One region of the Actimicrobium sp. CCC2.4 genome, then DNA from elsewhere that is predicted to be linked to it. Evidence: predicted binding sites of a transcription regulator. Region 1 holds the regulator's gene; the other holds the start of a gene.
The links. Region 1 encodes LexA, which represses DNA repair genes until DNA is damaged. Its sites were predicted from a motif close to ACTGTATNNNNATACAGT; they were not measured.
Positions count from the first base shown of each region.

Region 2: the regulator LexA is predicted to act here: its motif matches at 2,600-2,617, upstream of RHM62_RS14255 (error-prone DNA polymerase).

Region 1 is NZ_CP133777.1:2,198,435-2,203,893, reverse strand. Features, by position in the region: gene RHM62_RS10325 (replicative DNA helicase) at 1-283, opposite strand, end outside; gene rplI (50S ribosomal protein L9) at 416-868, opposite strand; gene rpsR (30S ribosomal protein S18) at 906-1,196, opposite strand; gene priB (primosomal replication protein N) at 1,183-1,503, opposite strand; gene rpsF (30S ribosomal protein S6) at 1,519-1,887, opposite strand; gene lexA (transcriptional repressor LexA) at 2,107-2,769, shown strand; gene cynS (cyanase) at 2,859-3,302, opposite strand; gene RHM62_RS10290 (ArnT family glycosyltransferase) at 3,399-5,129, opposite strand.
Region 2 is NZ_CP133777.1:3,101,677-3,107,135, reverse strand. Features, by position in the region: gene RHM62_RS14255 (error-prone DNA polymerase) at 1-2,588, opposite strand, end outside; gene RHM62_RS14250 (chemotaxis protein CheW) at 2,894-5,459, shown strand, end outside.

The DNA.
Region 1 (5,459 bases):
TCACGTCGGCCGGTTTTGAGCCGTTGATCAGCTTGACGATGTGCTGGAAGATCAGCCGGTGGTCATAGCGATAGAAATCGTCCTGATGGACGAAGTCGGCAATCCGGTCCCAGGCCGCATTATCGAGCAGCAGGCCGCCGAGCACGGACTGCTCGGCCTCGATCGAATGGGGGGGAACACGTAATGCATCAAGCTGGATGTCAGGACGCGAGTCGGAGCGAAAATCAGGTCGGGAGTCAGACCGGGATTCGGAATTGGAGTCGGAGCGTTCACGTTTGTTCATGGACCGGATTATACCCGCTGGGATGCGCGTTCCCAGAATGCAATCATGCAATTTCTCCCTGAAAAAACGAGTGCGACGGACGTAAAAAAAGCCGGACGAATCCGGCTTTTTTTAAGGCAGAGCGCTCAATAATTAAGCGTGCTGACCCAGTACGGCGACAGTAACTTCGACCAGCACATCGGTATGCAAGGCAACCAGGATCGGGTGATCGCCAGTGGTCTTCAATGGGCCTGTTGGCAGGCGCACTTGCGCTTTCTCGACAGCGAAACCCTGCTTGGTCAACGCATCGGCGATGTCTGCATTGGTAACTGAACCAAACAGACGACCATCAACACCCGACTTTTGCGAAATTTGGACGGTCATGCCGGCCAGCTTTTCGCCATGCGCTTGGGCTTCGGCCAATTTCTCGGCAGCGATTTTTTCCAGTTCCGCGCGCTTGACTTCGAATTCAGCGACAGCGCTGGTGGTCGCACGACGCGCCATGCGCTGCGGGATCAGGAAGTTACGGGCATAACCGTCCTTGACCTTGACGACTTCGCCAAGATTGCCAAGGTTAACGACTTTTTCTAACAAAATGATTTGCATATTTTTCTCCGAATTGGGTAATTGACGTTTGCGTCAATTACGCGTGGTGCAGGTCGGTGTACGGCAGCAGCGCGAGGAAACGTGCGCGCTTGATTGCAGTGTCGACCTGGCGTTGATAGTGAGCACGGGTACCGGTCAGGCGGGCTGGCATGATCTTGCCGTTTTCCTGGACGAAATCCTTGAGCGTATCGACGTCTTTGTAGTCGACCTGTTCCACGTGTGCAGCGGTGAAGCGGCAGAATTTCTTACGCTTGAACAATGGATTCTGTTGTTTGCGTTTTTCTTTAAGCTTGAGCTTGTTCTTGTCGAATTTTTTACCGAATGCCATTTGAGGCTCCTGTATCTGAGGTTGGTTCGAAATCAATGATGTGAAACACGAGACTTTTACTGTTGCGGTTCTTGCGTGCCAGGAAACCGGTGAAGCGGAACATCGCGCCCAATCGGGCTTGATCAAAGCGGCCTGAAATTTCGCCTGCTGCAATGGCAGAAATCTCGAACTCGACTTGTCGTTCTACCCGGGCTTCGGTTTGCGTCGATGCGTGCTGCAATTTTGCGGACACGATCGGGATGCCAGCCGGTGTGTAGCGCATGAGTTCACGCTCGGCAATGCTGGCAACAAACTGAAGCTGGTTCACTCTTCCTGGTAACAATTACGCTGCAGGTGCCTCGGAACGATGGCTCTTGGCCGCATCTTCCTTTTGTACTGCCTTCATCATTGGCGAAGGAGCGGTTTCGGCTTTCTTCAACTTGACGGTCAGGTGACGCAGGACTGCATCATTGAATTTGAAACCGGTTTCGATTTCGACCAGGGTCTCGTTGTCGCATTCGATGTTCATGCAAACATAGTGTGCTTTGGCGAGCTTCTGGATCAGGTAAGCCATCTGACGACGACCCCAATCTTCAACGCGGTGGACAACGCCACTGTGGGCTGCAACGACAGCCTTGTAACGTTCGATCATGGCGGGCACTTGCTCGCTCTGATCCGGATGGACGATAAATACTATTTCATAATGACGCATGCAATCTCCTGTTGGACGGATTGAAAATAACGCCCACCCCGGCGTCAAGACGAGTGTGGGAAGAGGAAAGTCGGCAAGGATACCCGCAAAGCTGATAAAACTCAATGATTGCCCACCTTTGCTGTCGAATGGCTCCTGCAAGCCCTGTAATGGCTTGCATTTGACGGCTCACTGTATAAAACTACAGCCTGTTCATTCACACAGCAAAGCGCCAACACCATGATCAAACTTACCGCGCGGCAGGAACAAATCCTGAATCTCATTCGCGACGCGATCATCAATACCGGTTTTCCGCCGACGCGGGCCGAAATCGCCAGGGAACTGGGCTTTCGCTCGGTCAATGCCGCTGAAGAACATCTGCAGGCACTGGCCCGCAAAGGCGCCATCGAAATCTCCCCCGGCACGTCGCGCGGCATCCGGCTGATCAAGTCCGCCACCGAACTCGCGAACGAACGGGACAGCCGGCAGTTGGTGCTGCCCCACCCTGCGTTGATGCAATTGAGCTTGCCACTGATAGGCAGGGTTGCCGCAGGGTCGCCCATCCTGGCGCTGGAGCACGTTGAAGCGACTTATCAGGTTGATCCGTCCTTGTTCAGTGCCAAACCGGATTACCTGCTCAAGGTGCGCGGCATGTCGATGCGGGACGCCGGCATCATCGATGGCGACCTGCTTGCCGTCAAAAAATCCGACAATGCCCGCAACGGCCAGATCGTCGTTGCGCGCCTTGGCGACGACGTGACGGTCAAGCGGTATCACAAGTCGGATGACCTGATCGAACTGTTGCCCGAGAACGCTGACTTCAAACCGATACGCATCGATCCAGAGCGGGATGATTTTTCACTGGAGGGATTGGCTGTCGGCCTGCTGCGCAGTTGGAACTGAAGCCGGCTGCGCATCTCGTTCGTGCGCGGATCAATGCTAGGCATCCACCTTAGGTAGATAACGGTGGTGCCCCGGCAGCGATAGCGTGATCAATATTCTTTGTACGGCAGAAACTTGCCGCTCAACACGACATTGACGCGATCTCCTTTGGGGTCGGCTTCACGCTGAATATCCATCTTGAAATCGATCGCGCTCATGATGCCGTCGCCGAACTCTTCATGGATTAATTCTTTAATGGTGCTGCCGTAAATGCTGACGATCTCGTACCAGCGATAAATCAGCGGATCGGTCGGAACGGCGGTAGGCAGTGATCCTTTGTAAGGCACGATCTGCAACCAGGCGGTTTCTTCGTCGGTCAGATCAAACAGGTCTTTTGCGATGGCCGCCTGCGCAGCACTGAAAGTCATCTGGCCAAGCATGGCCGCGGTCGTCCATTCCTTGCTATTGCCGACTTTTTCTGCGATGCCGCTCCAGGTCATGTGCTGACGCACTTTGGCAGATAAAATTTTCAGGGTGACTTGGTGACGATCCATTAGGTGTTCTCCGGGGTGAAATGACCAGCTCCACCGAGCAAGCACCATGCCATCCAAACGAACACCAGTTGCTCATGGATCGCCCCATTATCGTTATCAGAAACCGGCGAGACGCCGCTTTTCGTCAACCTTGATGCTCGCAACGGCCGATATTGGTGCGCTCTGCCGGGCACGAAACAGCCAGAAGTGTTGCCAGTCATCGCCAGGGCGGGCACCGTCCCAGATCGGCTCCCAGAGCGACGGGTCGACCTCCTTGCTGCCACTGGTCGCATACCCTTGCATCAGTAAGACATCGCACGTGGCACCGGGAAGAATTTCACGCCGTATCGTGATGCGATGGGCGACATAGTCGAGCATGGCCCGCTCGCTTTCTCCCATGCCGACGCTGGCCACACACCCGGTCGATGATGGCCACGGAATAGCCGAAAACACTTGCTGATAACTTTTCCCGTAGTCCAGCCACGGCATCCATAGCGTAGTCAGCAGCGCCCATGTCAGCGTCAGTCCGGTGAGCCAACTGGTCAGGCCCTTGGCCGGGTGCCGGGCGAACAGGCGTTGTGCATACCAGGCCGCGCCCGTCAGAGACAGAGCCAGTGCAAACGTCGGCAGGTCAAACTCTGGAATAAAATCTGCTGGCAAGACCCGCAGCAGCCAAGGCCAGGACGGCGGCGCGCCGGTCATCATCATGATGACCCAGCCCAGCCAGATCACGCCGGCAAGCAGCGCGAACAGCCACTGGCTACTTTTTACCCAGAGCCGTTCCAGTAGATGGGGGACGAACGACACCGATGGCGCTGCCAGAATGGACAGCGGAACCAGCAGCGGCAATGCATACACTGCACGCACTGACTCCGACACCGACAGCACCAACATCATCACCAGTGTAGCGACCAATCCGTATTGCATCGCCGGATGAATCAACGCAATCTGCCTCTGCCGCCAAAGCGCATACAGCGCCAATGGCAATGAGGGAAACGCAAACCAGGGCAGCGTCTGCAGCCAAAATCCCTTTGGATGTTCTGTTCCCATATGCACCACCGAGAATCCGAAAAAACGCCCGAAGTTGTTTTCCCAGAACCAGACCATGAACATGGCGGGCGAACGGAGATACAGCAGGAACGGCCAGACCAGCAGCATCGGCAAGGATGTCGCCAGCGCAATTATCAGTCCGCGAAAATAAGGCCACGTGCGCCACTCGGCAAAACATACCGGCAACATCAATGCGGTGATGCCAATGACGGCAGGCCCGATCACCCCTTTCGACAGAAAACTGATCCCGACACCAACGCCAAGCAGCAACCCCCCCGCCCTCATCGTCGTCAATACCCGCGAAAATCCCCAGGCCGACAGCGCAAATCCGGCCAGCAACGGAACGTCGGGCATCATCATGTGCGTTTGCGTCAGGGTGCCCAGGCAGCCGAGCAACAGCAAGGGAGCATAGCGCCCGCTTCCGCTACCCCACCATGCGCGGGTTGCCGCCGCAATGGACCAGGCGGTAATCGCCATGAACAGTCCGGAGGCCATGCGCGCGGCATCCGGTTGATCCATCCAGCCGCCGAATATATACACGCACGCACCAGCGACCCAGTAATACAAGGGCGGCTTTTCCATGAACGGTTCACCGGCAATAGTGGGGATGAGCCAGTTACCGGTTTCCAGCATCGTGTGGATCACACCAAAGACATAGGCTTCGTCGGCCTTCCAGGGATCGTGACCGGTCAGTCCGAAAAAAATGAACACGATGATCAGCAACGCGTAGGGCAGCACACCGGCGAGCTCCAGATCAGCTACTCCCGGATACGCCCCGGTAGTGGCACGGGTATCCATGGGCAACAAAGGCGGAATGGATCGGCGAAGAAAAGTGAAAGGCATCGGGAATTTCGCAATGATGAAAATAATATGTTGCCGCGTAAAAACACGCGGGACTTTACCAAGTTTGCATCCTCTCAGCCAGACAAATCGTCACAGCGAAACCCGTACTGACGAGCATCAAAAACTGGTGTCGTGAAGACACCATGCGGCAGCTGTCTTCCCGACTGTTAGTCCAACCGTCTTCAACATTGTTTTTCAGAACAAATAGTTCTTTTATTTTCGCTTTTCCAATTATTTTCCGGACCTTACACTGCGCCGGAGTTCAAACACGGCTGCTGTGACCGC
Region 2 (5,459 bases), 900 kb from region 1:
GCAAATAGCGCGTTGGCGGCGGCCAGTGCTTTCAGGTCGTGCTGGTCCAGTTCGGCCCGGCGCGCCATGTCGTCGACGCTGTCGAACGGACGCATCGCGCGTACCTCGATCACGCGCTGCGCGGCCTGGCCCGACAGCCCGCGTACCAGGCACAGGCCAAGCCGGACATCGGGCTGCGCGGCGTTCAGTTCTGCGGCGTGTTCTTCCAGCGTGCACTCGACTTCGCTGATCATCACGTCGACCGGCAACACGCGCACGCCATGGCGACGGGCGTCCTGCACCAGCTGCGAAGGACCGTAAAATCCCATCGGTTGCGAGTTCAGCAGCGCCGCCAGAAAAGCCGCCGGTTCATGCCGCTTGATCCAGGCCGAGACATATACCAGCAGCGCAAAACTGGCCGCATGCGACTCCGGAAAACCGTATTCGCCGAAGCCTTCGATCTGGCTGAACAGCCCCTCGGCAAATTCCAGCGTATAGCCCCGCGCGAGCATGCCTTCGATGACCGGTTCGCGGAATTTTTGCAGCCCGCCCTTGCGCTTCCAGGCCGCCATCGAGCGCCGCAAATCATCGGCCTGGCCCGGCGTAAAACCGGCCGCCAGCATGACCACCTGCATCACCTGTTCCTGAAAAATCGGCACGCCTAGCGTGCGTTCCAGCGCCAGCTTCATGTCGGCATTGGCATAAGTGGCTTGCTCCAGTCCCTGCCGCCGGCGCAGATACGGATGCACCATACCGCCCTGAATCGGCCCCGGCCGCACGATCGCCACTTCGATCACGAGGTGATAAAACTTCTCGGGGCGCAGGCGCGGCAGCATCGACATCTGTGCACGCGATTCGATCTGGAACACACCGACCGTATCGGCCGCACAAATCATGTCGTAGGTGGCCGGATCTTCGGCCGGCACATCCTGCATCGTGAAGATATCGCCACGACGCAGGCCGATCAGGTCGAGCGCGCGCCGGATCGCCGACAACATGCCCAGCGCCAGCACGTCGATCTTCAGAATGCCGAGCGCATCGAGGTCGTTCTTGTCCCACTCGATCATGCTGCGCTCCGGCATCGCCGCATTTTCGATCGGCACCAGTCGCGCCAGGTTGTCGCGTGCGATCACGAAGCCGCCCGGATGCTGCGACAGATGGCGCGGAAAACCGACCAGCGTGCGGGTCAGTTCCAGCAGCTTCTGGACCAGCGACGCGTCGGGATCGAAGCCGCTTTCGCGTAGCCGTTCGTCACTGACCTGGCCGTCTTCCCACCATTGATGCGAGTGCGACAGCCGGTTGATCTGGTCGAAGTCGATGCCGAGCGCCTTGCCGACATCCTTGAGCGCCGAGCGCGGCCGGTAGGTGATGTGTACACCGGTCAGCGCGGCGCGATGGCGGCCGTATTTGCGATAGATGTACTGGATCACTTCTTCGCGCCGCTGATGCTCGAAATCGACATCGATATCGGGCGGCTCGTTGCGCTCTTTCGAGATGAAGCGCTCGAACAGCATCGACATGCGTTCCGGATCCACCTCGGTAATCCCGAGGCAATAACAGACCACCGAATTGGCCGCCGAACCGCGTCCCTGGCACAGGATGTCCCGGCTGCGGGCAAAGCGCACGATGTCATGCACGGTGAGGAAGTAGGGTTCATAGGCCAGGTCGTGGATCAGTGCGAGCTCATGTTCGATCTGTTCCTGCACCTTGGCCGGGATACCGGCGATGAAGCGGCGCGCCGCGCCTTCGTAGGTCAGGCTGCGCAGGTGTCCGTCCAGCGTGGCACCGGCCGGGACGATTTCGAGCGGATATTCATAACGCAGTTCATCCAACGAAAACGTGCAACGTTGCGCTACCACCAGCGTCTGTTCGAGCAGGGCGCGCGGATACAGTTGCGCCAGCCGCAAGCGCGAGCGCAGGTGCTGCTCGGCATTGGGGTGCAAGGCCAGTCCGCACTCGGCAATCGGCTTGCCGAGCCGGATTGCGGTGACCGTGTCCTGCAGCGGTTTGCGCGAGCGCAGATGCATGTGGACATCGCCACTGGCCACCAGCGGCAGGCCGGTTTGCTGCGACAACATAGCCAGGCGTTGCAACCAGACATCATCATCAAGACGGTGCAACAGTTCGACGGCGATCCAGGCGCGTGCCTCGAAAACATGCGCGAGCCATTGCGCCTGCTGTTGCCGCTGGTCGTCGCCGTGCGCGCGTTCGGGCAACAGGATCGCCAGGCAATCGGCCAGGCCGGCCAATTCCGGCGTGACGAAATCATCGATGGAAAGCTGGTAGCAACCCTTGTCGGCGCGTCGCCGGCCATTCGTGATCAGTTGCGACAGATTGCCGTAGCCGTGTCGGTTGGTCGCCAGCAGCAGCAATTTCATGCCGCAGCGCAGCGTGACTTCGGTGCCGATCAGCAGTGCCAGCCCGTGTTTTTTAGCTTCGATGTGCGCGCGCACGACACCGGCGAGCGAGCACTCGTCGGTGATGGCCAACGCCGCATAGCCGAGGCCGGCGGCGCGTTCGATCAGTTCTTCGGGATGCGAGGCACCGCGCAGGAACGTGTAGTTCGACAGGCAGTGGAGTTCGGCGTAGGGAGGGAGTTGCTGTGACATTGGCTAATAGTACTGTATATAAAAACAGTGGCGAAGCAAGGTTTTGTAACGCGCGGGAATTCGGGTGGCGGCGCATTGCTGTGCACTGTTATCGCGCAGGCGGGCGGTCAACCGCGCCCCGGTTTGGTGCCGGTCGGGGCGTTTCACCAAGTCATTCAAATAATTTTCTTGGAGGCACTTTTTATCTTGCTGCACGGTATTTCGCCCGCTTATAGTCAGTTACTTAATAGTTACCAAAAGTAGATTCAGGCGCTGCAAAGTCGTCTGCTTTCTGATGATCGGATACCAACCCGTGCGAGCCAGTCATGCCTGTCAATACGCCTAAATTAGCCACGCCTTCTTTCCCGGTGGATGCCTTCCTGCCGTACATGCGCGATGTCGCGCGCTGCGAGCAGGCCTTGCATGAACTGAACCTGATGTGGCGCTTGATCGAGTCTTCCGCGCGGATGAATTGTCCGCGCGAGGCCGGCGCGATCCTGCCGATAATGGCCGCGACCCGTGCGCGTTTTCAGCAGCTCGAGGTGGAACTGATCATCAATCTGGCGCGTGAAAAGCTGCGCAACGCGCATGCCGCGCTGGCAACCAAGTCGGCCTACGTGATCGAGATCGTGGTGCGCAACCTGTTCGAGCGCACCGCCGATGTGGGCTTTCTGGCGACCGATGGCGCACTGTGCGCGTTCGCCGCCGGCCTTGATGCCGACATTGCGGCGACGCGCCGGCGACTGCGCGCCTACCGCGACAAGTACACCGTCTACGACCAGATCATCGTGCTTGACCTGGCCGGGCAAGTGCTGGTCCAGCTCGACCAGTCGCTGCCGGTGAGCCGCAGTGACGATGCACTGATTGCGCAGTCGCTGGCCAGTGATACCTACGTCGAAACCTTCCGCGCCAGCGACCTGTGTCCCGGCAAGCGCGAGGCGCTGATCTATTCGCGCCGGCTGTGCCATCCCGATACCGGCGCGGTGGTCGGCGTGCTATGCCTGTGCTTTGCCTTCGAAGAAGAGATGGCGCGGATATTCGCCACCCATCGCGATCCGGCCGGACGCTCGGCCATGCTGTTGCTCGATGCCGGCGGCAACGTCATCGCCAGCGCCGATCCGGCCTGGATGCCGCTCGGTACGCGGGTTCCCGTGAGCCATGACAGCACGCCCCGCATGATGATGTCGGGTGGTCGCGAATACCTGGTCTGCACCACCGGTTCGGCCGGTTATCAGGGCTATCCGGGGCCGCAGGGCTGGCAGGGCCAGGTGATGATTCCACTCGATATCGCATTTGGTGGCGCGCAGGATAGCTTGCTGGCAGGACTGGATGCCGGCATGGCAAATGGCTTGCTGGCGCATGCGCGCGCGTTTTGTCCTGCCTTGTTCGACATCATGGGCGCGGCCGATAGCACCGCCGGGACGATACGCCGGGTGGTCTGGAATGGTCAGGTCGTCAGCGGGCAGGGGGCTGGATCGACCAGCCTGAAGACGGTGCTCGAACAGATCAGCGAGACCGGTGCGCGCAGCAATGCGCTGTTCGCCGAATCGATTCGCAGCCTGTTCGATACCGTGCTGGCGGCCGGTCTGCGCGACGCCGGATACGTCACGCACTTGCTGGTCGATCTGCTCGACCGCAACTTGTACGAGCGCGCCAATGATTGCCGCTGGTGGGCGCTGTCGCCGGACCTGCAGCGCCTGCTGGCGATGCCTCAACCGGGCGCGCAGGAGCTCGCGGCGATGACGCACATCCTCACGACCATCAATGGGCTCTACACCGTGTATGCCTGCCTGTTCGTGTACGACCGCAGCGGCCGGATACTGGCCGGTACCGGGCCCGGCATCGGCACGGAGGTCGATGCGGCGACGCTGCAGCAGGTGCTCGGATTGCGCAGTGCGCAGGATTATCACGTCTCGCCATTTGCCTCGTCGGCACTGTATGGCGAGCTGCCAACCTACGTTTATCACGCGGCGATCCGTCATCCCGGACAGCCATCGCAAGTCATAGGCGGCATCGGCATCGTGTTCGACGCCGCACCGGAATTTGCGGCGATGCTGCGCGGCGGCATCGGCGACAAGCCCGCCACGCAGGCGTTTTTTGTGGACCGGCGCGGCACCATCATCGCCAGCACCGATCCGGCCCGGCCGGTCGGCAGCACGCTGGCCATCGACAGCCATCTGCTCGCGCTGGAGAACGGCGCCAGCGCTTCACGCGTCGTCATCGATCAGGGTCGCTATGCGCTGCTGGGCTGCACGGTGTCGCATGGTTACCGCGAGTTCAAGGTTAGCGATGGCTACCGTTCCGATGTGATTGCCGTTGTCCTGTCAGCAGTCGGCGACGTGAGCGCACAGGGAACCGGCGGGATCGACACCGTCGCCCTGTTCGCACCGGCCGGTGGCGAGGCCGCAGGGCCGGAGCTGGCAACATTTTTTGTCGGACCGGCGCTGCTGGCCATCGGTGCCGAGCTGGTCCGGGAAGCGCTGCCCGCGAGCAGCGTGACATCGATCTCGATCGGTGTTGGCGATGGCAGCGGGTGCATCGGCATCATCCCGATTGCCGGCAGCCAGCCGGGCATGGCCGATGATTTTGTCTGGGTCTTTGACCTCGGGGCGGTCCTGTCAGGCACACCGAGCCGGCGCGACAGCCGTAGCCAGGTCGTGGTGCTGCGTTCCGGCAAGCGTTCGATCGGTCTGCTGGTCGACCAGTTGCATGGTGTCGGGCGGGTCGATCAGAGGCAGGTTGCCGACACGCCGATGGGTGGCCATGTCAATGGCAATGGTTTGCTGGTGCAGCAGGTCATTCAGGCCAACGAGGGCAAGCTGCTGATCCAGGTGCTTGACGTGCCCTATCTGTTCGGCTTGCTGATGGCGCCGGCTGACAGCACACCGGCGG